One region of the Ectopseudomonas mendocina genome, then DNA from elsewhere that is predicted to be linked to it. Evidence: riboswitches for the same ligand, from Rfam matches in the RefSeq annotation. Region 1 holds a riboswitch; each other region holds the start of a gene.

Region 1 (4,593 bases):
CTTAAAATGGTCGGTGGATCCGCTGACTGACTCGGTCAGGCCGGCGGGGCGCAGGAGTCATGCGGGTAGAGGAGAGAGGATGAAGCGCGCAGATGTGAAACAGAGAACGGACGAAGGGGTGCTGTTCGACACCCAGGTCATGGTCAATCCGGCCAATACGGCGCAGTGGATCGTGTTCTTCAAGAAAGACGCCGGGCGCAGCTTCTTTCTGGTGGACGAGGCCGAACAGGTGGAGACCTTCTCCGACCTGAACGAGCTGATGGTGGAGTTGCGGGCATTGGGTATCAAGCGGGTCGAAGTACAGCTCTGATCCACAGTTGCTCACAATTGGCGTGGATCATCTTGTGGATATCCTCGTGATACCTGGCTGTAGCCCTTTAATGCTGGTACTTTCGGCCAGTTGTACAAAAACTGACCCTCGGCAAATGGCTATCCACAGTAGTCTGGGATAACTTCCTTGCTTTCTTGTTGATAAGTTATCGAAGGCCAATGAATACGGGGCTTTCAGCGATTTGCGCAGTTTATCGCCAGGTCAGTCGCGACCGGGACGATAGAGATGCCGATGGGTAGCGTCGTACAGCGCCGATTCGGCGAAGGCGCCCGGATCGAGCACATGACCGACGAGGATCAACGCCGTGCGGCGGAAGTCCTTGGCTGCAACCTTGGCTTCGATATCGGCCAGGGTGCCCAGTACCCAGTCCTGATCCGGCCAGCTCGCTCTGTGGATAACCGCAATGGGGCAGTCGGCGCCGTAGTGCGGCAGCAGTTCGGCCACGATCGCTGGTAACTGGCGCACGCCGAGGTGGATGGCCATGGTCGCGCGGTGCCTGGCCAGGTCATGCAGCTGTTCGCCCTCGGGCATCGGCGAGGTGGTGCCGTAGCGAGTGAGGATCACCGTCTGGGCGATGCCGGGCAGGGTCAGCTCGGCTTCCAGCAACGCTGCGCAGGCCGCAGTGGCGGTGACACCGGGAATGATCTCGAAGGGGATGCCGAGCGCGCGCAGCTCGCGAATTTGCTCGCCAATGGCGCCGTACAGCGACGGGTCACCGGAATGCACGCGGGCCACGTCCTGGCCGCGCTCATGGGCCTCATGCAGCAGTGCGATGATCTCGCCCAGGTGCAGCTCGGCCGTATTGACCACCTGTTCGGCGTTGTGACCCTGAAGCACCGCCTCGGGCACCAGCGAGCCGGCATAGAGGATCACCGGGCACGAGCGGATCAGGCGTTGACCCTTGACGGTGATGAGCTCGGGATCGCCGGGGCCGGCGCCGATGAAGTAGATGGTCATGCGGGCTCTCTATCGAATGTGGCCAGCGCACAGGTGGCGCTGGCGCTGCGCTTCTTCAGGCCGAGCAGCTGCGCGTTGCTGCCCAGGCGGGTGGCCAATGCCAAGGCGCACGGCTCGGCCACGGCAGGGGCGCCGGTGGTGGATCGCGTGAGCAGGCTGGCGGTGTTCGCCGACTGGTAGGGCATGAGGTCGTCGGGGGTGAAGAAGCTCAGCTTCAGCTTCAGGCACGTGGCCAGTTCATGCAGCGCCGGCTCGTCGTGCTTGTGCGCAATGCTGGCCAATCCTGCAAGGTTATCCACCGTCAGTTCATGTTGCGCCAGGCTGTGGGTCAGCAGGGCGAGCAGCTCGTCCTGTGCACAACCGCGCCGACAGCCCAGGCCGGCAACCACCTTGGCGGTGGCGGGGGGATCGAGGTGGCTGGCGGTCATGAGCGGCAGTCGTGTCGGAGGGGGACGTAGCTCATCATGGCGCCTGCCAGCGGTCAACCGCGATTGACCGGCCGCCGCTGCCTGCGTAGCCTTCTCGCTTTCGAGGTTCTTTCCGGCAAGCCGCCGGGGAGCTAAGAGGGAACAGGGTCGATGCCCTGGCTGCCCCCGCAACTGTAAACGGTTATGCCCTTCGTTAAACCACTGCCAACCGGCGGGAAGGTGAAGGGATGCGCGCCGCGCAAGCCGTGAGCCAGGAGACCTGCCTCGACAATCAGCCACTTGCTCGGACGGGGTGATCCGACGCGGCCAGCACGCCCCTGCGTGCCCGCCTGCCCATACCCGTCCGCCGAACTTAACGACGCCACGGGGCCCTCCATGAAAACCCTCGCCAAACTGCCTGTCACCATCGTCACCGGTTTCCTCGGTGCCGGCAAAACCACCCTGCTGCGCCACCTGCTGGCCAATGCCGGCGGCCGCCGTATCGCGGTGATCGTCAACGAGTTCGGCGAGTTGGGCATCGACGGCGAGATCCTCAAGCAGTGCTCCATCGGCTGCAGCGAAGAAGAAGCCAATGGCCGCGTCTTCGAACTGGCCAACGGCTGCCTGTGCTGCACCGTGCAGGAAGAATTCTTCCCGGTGATGCGCGAGCTGGTGGCGCGCCGTGGCGACCTCGACCACATCCTGATCGAAACCAGCGGCCTGGCGCTGCCCAAGCCGCTGGTGCAGGCCTTTAACTGGCCGGAAATCCGCAACGCCTGTACCGTCGATGCGGTGATCACTGTGGTCGACAGCCCGGCGGTGATCGCCGGTACTTTCGCCGCCTTTCCCGATCAGGTGGACGAGCAGCGCAAGCTTGACCCCAACCTCGACCACGAGTCGCCGCTGCATGAGCTGTTCGCCGACCAGTTGGCCAGCGCTGACCTGGTGATCCTCAACAAGGCCGATCTGCTCGACGCCGACGCGCTGGCTGCCGTGCGCACCGAGGTGGCCGAGGAGCTGCCGCCGGCGGTCAAGGTGATCGAAGCGCATGGTGGTGAGTTGCCGCTGGACGTGTTGCTGGGTCTGAACAGCGAAACCGAGCTGCATATCGACAGCCGCCGCACCCATCATGACGATGAAGACGAGGATCACGATCACGAGGAATTCGACTCGTTCCACGTGGAACTACCGGAAACAGAGGAGGCGCGCCTGCTGGCCGCTTTGAAGGGCGCCGTGGCCAAGTACGGCATCCTGCGTGTGAAGGGCTTCGCGGCGATCCCTGGCAAGCCGATGCGCCTTTTGGTGCAGGGTGTCGGCCAGCGCTTCGACCGCCACTTCGACCGCGCCTGGCAGGCCGATGAAGTGCGCCAGAGCCGCCTGGTGGTGATCGGCCAGCAGCTCGACCGCGTGGCCATCGAGGCCGAGCTGAAGGCGGCGTTGGCCTGATACAGAGCGTAGGGCGTACTCGCGTAGCAGTACGCCGTGTGGACATATGTGCTGGCGGTGGACTGTTCGCTTCGCTCCTGAGTCCACCCTACGGCGCTAAGAGCAATCGCGGCTAAAGCCCCTCCCACAGAACGAATATGCATTTACTGCGCACCCAGCCCGGCGCTCAACTGCCGGCCGACAGCATCGCCGACCTCGGCCAGACGCCTGCCGATTTGGTGATCCTGTGCACGGGCGATTCGCACTTGTCGTTGCTGACCGAAGCCGCCCGGCAACTGCCGAACGACTATCCCAGCCTGCGCCTGGCCAGCCCGGCACAGCTGAGTAACAACGCCTCGGTGGACTACTACGTCGAGCAGGTGCTGCAACATGCCAAGGTCATCCTGATCTCGGTGCATGGCGGGGTCAGCTACTGGCGCTACGGTGTGGAGCGTCTGGTTGAGCTGGGCGCGCGCGGCGCCACGGTGATCATGGTGCCCGGCGACGACAAGCCCGACCCGGAGCTGAATGCGCTCGGTAACGTTGCTGAAGAAGACAGCCAACGCCTCTGGCAGTACCTGCGCCAGGGCGGCTTGGAGAATGCCTGCCAGTTGTTCCGCTGCATCGGCAGCCGTTGGCTGGGCCGCGACGACACGTGGCAGGAGCCGCAACCGCTGCCGCGCGTCGGCCTCTATCACCCGCAGCGCAGCCCGGCGGCGCTGGCTGACTGGCAGGCGCAGTGGCAGCCGGAGACGCCCGTGGTGGCGCTGCTGTTCTATCGCAACCATGTGCAATCGGCGAACACCGCCTTCGTCGATACCTTTTGCCAGCACCTCATCGTGCAGGGCCTCAACCCGCTGCCGATTGCCGTGGCCAGCCTCAAGGAACCTGCATGCCTGGAACAGGTGCAGGCCTGGCTGGACGAAACTAACGCCGCGCTGATCATCAACACCACCGGCTTCGCCCTGTCCAACCCCGAGGCGCCACAGGCGCGGGTGTTCCGTCGCGATATCCCGGTGCTGCAGGCCATCTGCTCGCTGGACAACCAGGCGCAGTGGCAGGCCAGCGCCCAGGGCCTGGGCTCGCGCGATCTAGCCATGCACGTAGTGCTGCCCGAGCTGGATGGCCGGCTGATCGGTACCGCCATCAGCTTCAAGGGGCTGGCCTGGCGTAGCGAGCGCAGCCAGAGCGACGTGGTGTGCTACCAGGCGCATGAACCGGGCATGTCTCACGTCGCAGAACTGGCGCGTAACTGGTGTCAGTTGGCGATCAAAAGCAACGATCAGAAGCGAATCGGCCTGATCCTGGCCAACTACCCGACCCGCGACGGCCGCATCGGCAACGGCGTCGGCCTGGATACACCGGCTGCCGCCCTGAATATCCTCCGCGCCCTGAAGGCCCAGGGGTATCCGGTGGATAACCTGCCGGACAGCGGCACCGCACTTGTCCACAGCCTGCTCGGCGGCGTCACCA
Region 2 (4,593 bases), 2.2 Mb from region 1:
ACGCAGCAGCGCGGCGGCCGCCTCCGGATTGGACGGCAGGTAGAAGTGGATATAGCTGGCCGTCAGCCGACCCAGGCGATAGACCGCCTCGGCCACCGGCTTGCCGTTCGGGCAACGGCCGAGCGCCAGGGGCTGCAAGGGACTTTCCAGGCGAGAGTGGTGGTAACTGTGGCCGCGCAGCTCGCCTTCCGGCAGCGTCACTTCCTGCAGGGCCAGTGCCGTCAGCCGTGGCTGCAAAGCCGCACTGCCGCTGAGCAGGCCAAGCATGCGGCCACTGCCGCCCTGCTTGTCGCGCAGCTCATCGAGCAAATAGAGCATGCCGCCACACTCGGCGAGCAGTGGCTTGCCGGCCTGGTGATGGGTACGGATCGCCGCAGCCATGGCCTGGTTGCCCTCCAGCTCTGCCAGGTACAGCTCGGGATAACCGCCAGGCAAGTAGAGACTGTCCACGTCCGGCAGCGCTTGATCGATCAGCGGCGAGAAATAGCGCAGCTCAGCCCCCAGCGCCTGCAGCAGGTCGAGATTGGCCTGATAAAGGAAGGCGAACGCGGCATCCCGCGCCACACCGATCCGCACGCCTTGGAGCAAGGGCGCAGGTTCGTCGATCTGCGGCGCGGCGAAGCTCACCGCCGGCGGCAGATCGACATCGGCGCTGGCCGCCAGGGCGTCGGCGACGGCGTCCAGGCGTGCTTCCAGATCGGCCAGCTCAGTTGCCTGCACCAGGCCCAGATGCCGACTCGGCAACTCCACCGCGGCACTGCGCGGCAAAGCGCCGAACCAGCGGATGCTCGATGGCAAGGCATCACGCAGAATATCGCCATGGCGGGTACTGGCGACGCGGTTGCCGAGCACTCCGGCAAACGGCAGATCCGGCTGGAAGGTGGCCAGGCCGTGAGCCAGCGCGCCGAAGGTCTGCGCCATGGCTGCACCGTCGATCACGCCCAGTACCGGTACGCCAAAGTAACGGGCCAGATCGGCCGCCGACGGCTTGCCGTCGAACAAGCCCATCACCCCTTCGATCAGGATCAGATCGGCCTCGCCCGCGGCCTGCCACAACAGCCGGCGGCTCTCCGCCTCACCCACCATGGCCAGGTCGAGCTGGTACACCGGCGCGCCGCTGGCGCGGGCGTGGATCATCGGATCGAGGAAGTCCGGGCCGCACTTGAACACTCGCACCCGGCGCCCCTGACGCGTATGCAGGCGCGCCAGCGCGGCGGTGACGGTGGTCTTGCCCTGACCCGAAGCTGGCGCGGCAATCAGCAGCGCCGGGCAGTGACGTGCTTCCATCAGAATTCGATGCCCTTCTGCGCCTTCACTCCGGACTTGAACGCATGCTTGACCAGACTCATCTCGGTGACCGTATCGGCCGCCTCGATCATCCCCGGCAAGGCGCCCCGCCCCGTTACCACCACGTGCTGCAGCAGCGGCCGCGCTTCGATATCGGCCAGCACCGCATCCAGTTCGAGATAGCCATGCTTGAGGGCGATGTTCAGCTCATCCAGCACCACCAGGCCGATGGATTCATCGCCAAGCAAGCGCCTGGCAATGGCCCAGGCTTCCTGCGCCTTGGCGATATCACGCTGGCGATCCTGGGTTTCCCAGGTGAAACCCTCGCCCATCACGTGATAGCTGACTTCCTCGGGAAAGCGGCGGAAGAAGGTTTCCTCACCGGTGCTGGCGGCACCCTTGATGAACTGCACCACGCCGACCTTGAGGCCATGACCGAGGGCGCGCGCGACCATGCCGAAAGCGCTGCTGCTCTTGCCCTTGCCATTGCCGCTGTGCACCAGCAGCAGGCCGTATTCGTCCTGAGCCTGGGCGATCTTCTCGTCGATCAGGGCTTTCTTGCGCTGCATGCGCGCCTTGTGGCGGGCATCGCGCTCGGTGGACTCGCTCATGCTGTGCTCCTGTACGTCAGGCACCCGCGCCGCCTGTTGATCGATAAACAGTGCGAACGGCAATGAGGAAGAAGGTCGCGATGATCCGCACATCCTCATCCAGGTGCCAATGGCTGGTCAGGCGAGCGGAAGACAGAAAACACGAACGCCCCGGTCAAACCGGAGCGTTAGCCGGACAGCGCCCTCCGCGATGCCGTGAAACTGCGACAGGCCGGTCTCCGGGCTCGTGAGCGAACCCAAAGGTTCGACACCGCGCCTTCCCGTGCATAGCACAGTGGCTTCGAGCAGCGTTTGACTCACCTACCGTTGCGGGGGCAGCGCCGGCATTCGAACCGGCTTCCCTGTTTCACCCCTCGGCCGTCATTCGCAGCGACTCGGGGCACCTGAAGCAAGGCGCGCAGGGTAGAGGCTGGCAGCCCTACCCGTCAACGCCGCTCAGTGCCTGGGCATGAACCCAGGCGGTTTGCTCGCCAACCAATCGACGAAAGTCCGCAAACGCTCATCACTCAGCAGCGCCTCGCGGCTGTTGTAAGTCAGCGCCAGCTCCTTTTCGCTGAACAGACGGTGAATCTGGTTATGGCAGGCGCGGCAGACCCAAAGCGTGGCGGTAATGCGCTCATGACGAGCGAAGCGTTTCTGCACATAGACCTTGTCGTGCAGCGCCTTGGGAATCAGGTGATGGCGGGTCAGTGCGACAGACCGCGCGCACAGCTCACAGAGCTCAGGCTGAGGCGGCAGGCGAATGGGCTCGCTCATGGAGGGTCAGGGGTTACGAGCGAGCTCTGGGGTGATGACTCGTTTGGCATCGAGGTAGACACGCTGCCAGTAGACGTTATCGAGGCTGTCCAGGCGCACGGTACCGCCACTGGACGGCGCATGGACGAAACGCCCCTCGCCGACATAAATGCCGGCATGACTGACGGCACGACCGCCATTGGTGGCGAAGAACACCAGATCACCACTCTGCAGGGCATCGCGCCGAACATCCGGGGTACGCATCGCGCTCAGCTCACGGGTCGAACGTGGCAGGCTGATACCGGCTGCATCGCGGTAGACGTAGCCGATCAGACCACTGCAGTCGAAGCCGCCTTCCGGGGTATTGCCGCCATAACGATAGGGCGTACCGACCAGACCGAGGGCGCGGAACAAGACATCTTCGGCGCCGCCCTGATAGGACGAAGAAGAGACTGGAGGACTGTAGGTAGGCTGAGGAGAGGGAGCACGACTGCTACACGCACTCAGTAGCAGAACGAGGGAGATAAGGACGACACGGGTCGTGACGGGCATAAGCGAGGCGATCCAGAGCCTGAATGCGCTCTACTCTGCCGATTCACGACGAACGGCGCAACCCTCAGCTCCGTTCAAGACCTATCGAAACAGCCCTTGAACAGATTCTGCGGTTACGCCGTATACATCAGTTATGACGCTTGGCAGCGACCTGATCTTCAACCGGAGCCAGGGCGAGCACGCGCTTGGCTTGCAGGTAACTGCGATTCCAGTAGCTGTCGTCCAGGCTGTCGATGCGCACGCCACCACTGCGACTGCTGCTGGAATGGATGAATTGGTCATCTCCCAGGTAGATGCCGGCGTGGCTGACGCGACCGCGGCCGCGATCGTTGAACAGAATCAGGTCACCTGGCTCCAGGTCGGCACGGGCCACCTTCGGCGCATCCAGATTGATCAATTCACGAGTGGAGCGCGGCAATTCGAGACCGACCTCTTTGCGGAACAGGTAACCGACGAAGCCGCTGCAATCGAACCCGGACTGTACCGAGGTCCCACCGTAGCGATAGCGAGTACCGATCAGCGAACGGCCGAGATCAAGCAGGCTGTCGGCCAATTGCGGCATTTCGTAGGGTTTGTCGTCGATCAGTGCGGTGATTTCATCGTCATCGGCTGGTATGACCCGATGAGAGAGCGGGCGAGTGACTGGCTCGGCCGTGGCTTCGCTGATCTGCGGTTGCGGCGAGTGGCCGGCGCAGGCAGCGAGAAAGACTGTGAGTGCAAGAGGCACGAGGGGTGCGAAGCGTTTTAGCATGGGCACGACCGTGTCGGTTGAATTTACAAGTTGGCGACTATGCCTTCTATAACGCTCATTTGCAAATTCTATCGTTAGAAATGTGACCCAGTGGTTTCGCCGCGCCATCTAAAGCGCCCGACCATCTGCCTGGCCGGGCGAATCAGAACCTAACCGAGAATCTCGCTCAACGGGATAAACCGCAGCATCTGACCTTCGGCCAGCGTACTGCCTTCCATGACCTCGGCCAGGCCCTCAGCCCAGGCGGCACTGCGCAGCACGCCAGAGCTCTGGTTGGCATAAGGCACCACGCGGCCATTCTCCAAACGCGCTCGCAGGTACTCGCGGCGCATGCCCGGCTTGCCCCAGGTAAAACCTGCCGGCACCGCAAAACCCATGGGCTCGACACGCTGTACACCAAGACGACGCAGCATATAGGGACGCGCCAGCAAGCCGAAGGTGACCAACGTCGAAGCCGGGTTGCCCGGCAAGCCGATGACCGGAACACCTTGGTAATGGCCGAACGTCAGCGGCTTGCCCGGTTTGATCGCCAGCTTCCACAGCGACAGTTCGCCCGCCTCACGCAGAACCATGCCGAGAAAATCCGCCTCACCCACCGAAACGCCACCCGTGGACAGGATCAGATCGACTTCGCCCAAGGCACCCAGCGCTTCGCGG
Region 3 (4,593 bases), 860 kb from region 1:
CTGCAGGGTATGGCCGCTGGCGCGGTCACGTGGGTCGATCAGGGCCAGAGAGAGATTGCCCTGCCAACCGAACAGTTCCTGTTGTACGGCTGCTTCGAAGCCATTGATGCGTGCTGTCTGCACGTTCTGCGGGATGAAGTTCTCGTCCAGAACGATGGCGTCCTCGATCTCGGTGCGGTACACGGACGTCTGCAGGGAGCCCGTGTCGCTGTAGCGGCTGCGCCACTGCAGTTCGTAGCTTTTGGAACGTTCCGGGGCGAGGTCGGGGTTGGCGCTGGCAAAGCACATGCCACCAAAGCAGAAATCCGGGTAATACAAGTCGTTGAAGGTCGGCGCGCGGAAACCTTCGCTATACGACAGGATCAGGTCGTTGGCATTGTTGAGGGGCAAGGTCAATGCTGCGTTCCAGGTGTTCTCGCTACCGAATTGTTGGTTGTCGTCGTGGCGCACTCCCAGCTCGGTCGAGAACGTTTCTCCGGTATAACGATGCTGGACGAAGGCCGCTCGGTTCCAGCGTGAGTCCTCGACGAAATCCGTCGTGCCCTGCGCTCGATCTTCATACCAGTCCAGCCCCAGCAGCAGTTGGTGGTTTTCGTTGAGTGTCAGAGTGTTCAGCCAATTGGCTGCGTCACGATAGGTATTGAATTGGCTGATAGTGCCGCCTGGCTGATCGTTGCCACTGTCGCGCTTGTCTTCGCTATGACCCAGTTCCAGGCGACTGCTCCATACCTCGTTGAAGCGTGCATCGAGGAAGCCAGAGATGCTGCTGAGCAAGAAGTCGGTAGTCGGCAGAGACCCGGTAAAGACATCGTCGTATTCCACCTGTCCGCGCTGTTCGAGCGCACTGAAGCCAATTTGTAGATCGTCGTTGAAACGGTGCGAAAGATTCAGACTGAGTGAGCGATTGCGGTAGGCGTCGTCGTCGCCATTGGCACCGAAACTGTCGCGGGTCGCGTCAATACCGGCTGTCTCATCCAGAGCGGCGCCCAGATGAAAGCGAGTGCGTTCGTCGCCGCCGGAGAGACCGAGGCTGCGTTGGTAAGTGCTGTCGCTGCCAGCGGCCAGGCGGGCGTAAGGCTTGAGACCCAGTCCATCGCCCTGGCGGGTGAAAATCTGGATCACCCCGCCAATGGCGTCAGAGCCGTAGAGCGCCGAACGGGCGCCGCGTACGACTTCGATACGCTCGATCTGATCGGGGGCGAGAAACTCCAGGCTGCTGGTGCCGCTGGAGGCGGCCGCGATACGTTGGCCGTCGACCAGTACCAGGGTTTGTGCCGTGCTGGTGCCGCGCAGGAACACGCCCGTCTGGCTGCCGACACCGCCAGTACGGACGATGCTGAGACCTGGCACGCGCTCCAGCAACTCGGTAACGCTACTGGCCTGCAGGCGTTCGATATCGTCCCGCTCGAAGACGGTGGTAGCCGCAGTAGCCTGCGCTTGCGGTTCGGCCAGACGTCCGGAGGTGACCACCAGAGGCTCGGTCGTATAAGGCTCTGCGGCCAGTGCAAGGCCGGGCATGACGGCGATGGCCAGCGCCAGACGGGACAGTTTCATTCTCTTTCCTCAAAGGTCGGCAGACTTTCGAGGAGGGCAGGAGCAAGCGCGCAGGGCGGCGCTTGACCGTGCTGCCCTCCGCAACACCAGTCGCACCGCCTTGGCCGGTCTCCGGGCTCTCGACCCGCGCCCGCCTTCCCAGGTTGCCCCAGTGGCTGTTGGACGCGGCGCACGCTCAGCGCGTGCAGTCGATTACCGTTGCGGGGGCAGCGCCGGGATTGCTCATGACGAGCGCACCGGCTTCCCGTTTAACACTGCTTGCGCAGCGCACCCTGGCGGAACATGAAGTGCGCGAACCTTAGTGCGCACGCATATGAATGACAAGCAAGCTCCGCTCATTCAACGATGAGCGGGCTTCATGCTCAGGCCTGAAGCAAATCCAGACGCTGACGTACCGCGCGTTCGATGCCGGCTTCGTCGAGGCCGCACTCGGCAAGCATCTGACTCGGTTTCGCGTGCTCGACGTAGTAGTCGGGCAGGCCCAGGTGCAGCATCGGCACCTGGCGGTTCTCGGCGGCGAAGAATTCGCTGACCGCACTGCCAGCGCCGCCCATGATGCTGTTTTCCTCGATGGTCACCAGCAGCGCGTGGTTGCCCGCCAGTTCGCGCAGCAGGGCTTCGTCCAGCGGTTTGACGAAGCGCATGTCGACCACCGTGGCGTCCAGGGTTTCACCCACACGCAGGGCTTCGGCCAGTTGCACGCCGAAGGCCAGCAGGGCGACGCCCTTGCCCTGGCGGCGTACCACGGCTTTGCCAATCTCCAACGGCTCCAGACCAGCATCGAGCGCTGCATTGGGGCCAGTGCCGCGCGGGTAGCGAACCGCTGCAGGACCGTCGAACAGGTGGCCGGTGGTGAGCATGCGGCGCATCTCGTTCTCGTCGCTCGGCGTCATCACCAGCATGCCGGGGATGCAGCGCAGGTAGGACAGATCGAAGCTGCCGGCATGGGTCGGGCCGTCTTCGCCGACCAGGCCGGCACGGTCGATGGCGAACAGCACATCAAGGTGCTGCACGGCCACGTCGTGGATCAGTTGGTCATAGGCGCGCTGGAGGAAGGTGGAGTAGATCGCCACCACCGGCTTGGCGCCTTCGCAGGCCATGCCGGCCGCGAGGGTCACGGCGTGCTGCTCGGCAATGGCGACGTCGAAGTAGCGCTCGGGGAAGCGCTCGCTGAAATCCACCAGATCCGAGCCTTCCTTCATCGCCGGGGTGATACCGACCAGGCGCGCGTCCTGCTCGGCCATGTCGCACAGCCACTGGCCGAACACGTTGGAATATTTCGGGCCGCTGGGTTTCTTCGGGGCGGCGACCGGGGTTACCGGTTCCAGCTTGGTGATGGCGTGGTAGCCGATCGGGTCGGCCTCGGCAGGGGCGAAGCCCTTGCCCTTCTTGGTCACCACATGCAGGAACTGCGGCCCGTCGAGGTCGCGCATATTGCGCAGCGTTGCGAGCAGGGTGGGCAGGTCGTGGCCATCGATGGGGCCGACGTAGTTCCAGCCTAGTTCTTCGAACAGGGTACCGGGCACCAGCATGCCCTTGGCGTGTTCCTCGACCTTGCGCGCGATTTCCCAGGCGCCGGGCAGGCGCGAGAGGATCTTCTTGCTGCCCTCGCGCATGCTGGCGTAGGTACGGCTGGAGATGATCTTGGCCAGGTAGTTGGACAGGCCGCCGACATTCTTGGAGATCGACATGTCGTTGTCGTTGAGGATCACCAGCATGTTGGCGCCGACGTCGGTGGCGTGGTTGAGCGCTTCGAAGGCCATGCCGGCAGTCAGTGCGCCGTCGCCGATCACCGCCACGCTCTTGCGCTTTTCGCCCTTCAGGCGGGCGGCAATGGCCATGCCCAGCGCCGCGCTGATGCTGGTGCTGGAGTGGCCGACGCCGAAGGTGTCGTACTCACTCTCGCTGCGCCGCGGGAAGGCGGCCAGACCGTCCTTCTGGCGCAGGCTGCCCATGCGCTCGCGACGACCGGTGAGGATCTTGTGCGGGTAGGCTTGGTGGCCGACGTCCCACACCAGACGGTCATCGGGGGTGTCGAAGACGTAATGCAGGGCGATGGTCAGCTCGATCACGCCGAGGCCGGCACCGAAGTGCCCGCCGCTCTGGCCAACGCTGTAGAGCAGGTATTGGCGCAGTTCGTCAGCGAGGGTTTCCAGGTCCGCTTCGGCCAGGCGGCGCAGTTCGTCCGGCGTGTTGGCGCTGTCGAGCAGCGGCGTCAACGGGCGCTCGCGGGGGATCTCGTGGAAAGTGGTCGGCATCAGGCGAATCGTTATAGGTGTAAAAGATGCGGCAGTTTACCTGATGCCAGGAAAACAGCCCAATCCGCTGACCACATCGCCGTTACCGGTAGTGTCTTGCGAGGAAATCCAGCAGCAGGGCGCTGACCCGTTCTCCGCATTCGGCCTGCAGCCAGTGGCCTGCACCCGGCAGGTCGTGGCGTTCCAGGTGCGGCACCTTGTCGCCCATGCGTTTCAGGGTCGGCGCCTCGAAGCGGCCCACCGGATCGTTCTCCCCAAGCAGGAACAGCGTCGGCTGTGTCACCTGCAACTCGGCAAGGTGCTCACTGCGCTGCCAGTTGCGCTCGAAGTTGCGGTACCAGTTCAGTGCGCCGCGAAAGCCGTGGCGCTCGAAGGTGCGCAGGTAGTGAGCGAACATCGCCTCGCTGCACCAGGGCGGCAGCGGCAGGTCATCCGGCATGCCATCGAACAGCCGTGCATCAGCCGGTTTGTCCGTTGCCAGCAGGGCATCGCCGAGGCCGCCGAGCAGCAGGCGCAGGCTGCGGCCGATGTCTTCGTCCAGTTCGGCCTCGGCCACGCCTGGCTGCTGGAAGTAGATGATGTAGTGGAAGCGCCCGGCGTAGGCCTCGCGCATCATCTCGATGGCCGGGCGTTTCGGCCGGCCGCCGAAGGGTACCGACAGCGCGCCGAGCGCCTTGACCCGTTCAGGTTCCAGCAGCGCCAGGTGCCAGGCCACCGGCGCGCCCCAGTCATGGCCGACCACCGCCACCTCGCGCTGGCCAAGCATGTCCATGGCCGCCTG

What was found. A riboswitch is a leader RNA that binds a small molecule or an ion and turns the genes downstream of it on or off. The one in region 1 is predicted to bind cobalamin.
Region 2: linked by a shared signal. The riboswitch ahead of cobO (cob(I)yrinic acid a,c-diamide adenosyltransferase) and the one ahead of cobW (cobalamin biosynthesis protein CobW) in region 1 are both predicted to bind cobalamin.
Region 3: linked by a shared signal. The riboswitch ahead of C7A17_RS14555 (TonB-dependent receptor domain-containing protein) and the one ahead of cobW (cobalamin biosynthesis protein CobW) in region 1 are both predicted to bind cobalamin.

The regions. Positions count from the first base shown of each region.
Region 1 is NZ_CP027657.1:2,249,175-2,253,767, forward strand. It holds gene C7A17_RS10465 (hypothetical protein) at 80-310, shown strand; gene cobM (precorrin-4 C(11)-methyltransferase) at 533-1,288, opposite strand; gene C7A17_RS10475 (cobalamin biosynthesis protein) at 1,285-1,716, opposite strand; cobalamin riboswitch at 1,803-1,997, shown strand; gene cobW (cobalamin biosynthesis protein CobW) at 2,092-3,141, shown strand; gene cobN (cobaltochelatase subunit CobN) at 3,279-4,593, shown strand, end outside.
Region 2 is NZ_CP027657.1:87,098-91,690, forward strand. It holds gene C7A17_RS00485 (cobyrinate a,c-diamide synthase) at 1-1,287, opposite strand, end outside; gene cobO (cob(I)yrinic acid a,c-diamide adenosyltransferase) at 1,287-1,898, opposite strand; cobalamin riboswitch at 2,091-2,300, opposite strand; gene C7A17_RS00495 (hypothetical protein) at 2,334-2,654, opposite strand; gene C7A17_RS00500 (C40 family peptidase) at 2,661-3,185, opposite strand; gene C7A17_RS00505 (C40 family peptidase) at 3,313-3,936, opposite strand; gene C7A17_RS00510 (molybdopterin molybdotransferase MoeA) at 4,086-4,593, opposite strand, start outside.
Region 3 is NZ_CP027657.1:3,108,824-3,113,416, forward strand. It holds gene C7A17_RS14555 (TonB-dependent receptor domain-containing protein) at 1-1,554, opposite strand, end outside; cobalamin riboswitch at 1,640-1,844, opposite strand; gene dxs (1-deoxy-D-xylulose-5-phosphate synthase) at 1,917-3,812, opposite strand; gene C7A17_RS14565 (alpha/beta fold hydrolase) at 3,895-4,593, opposite strand, start outside.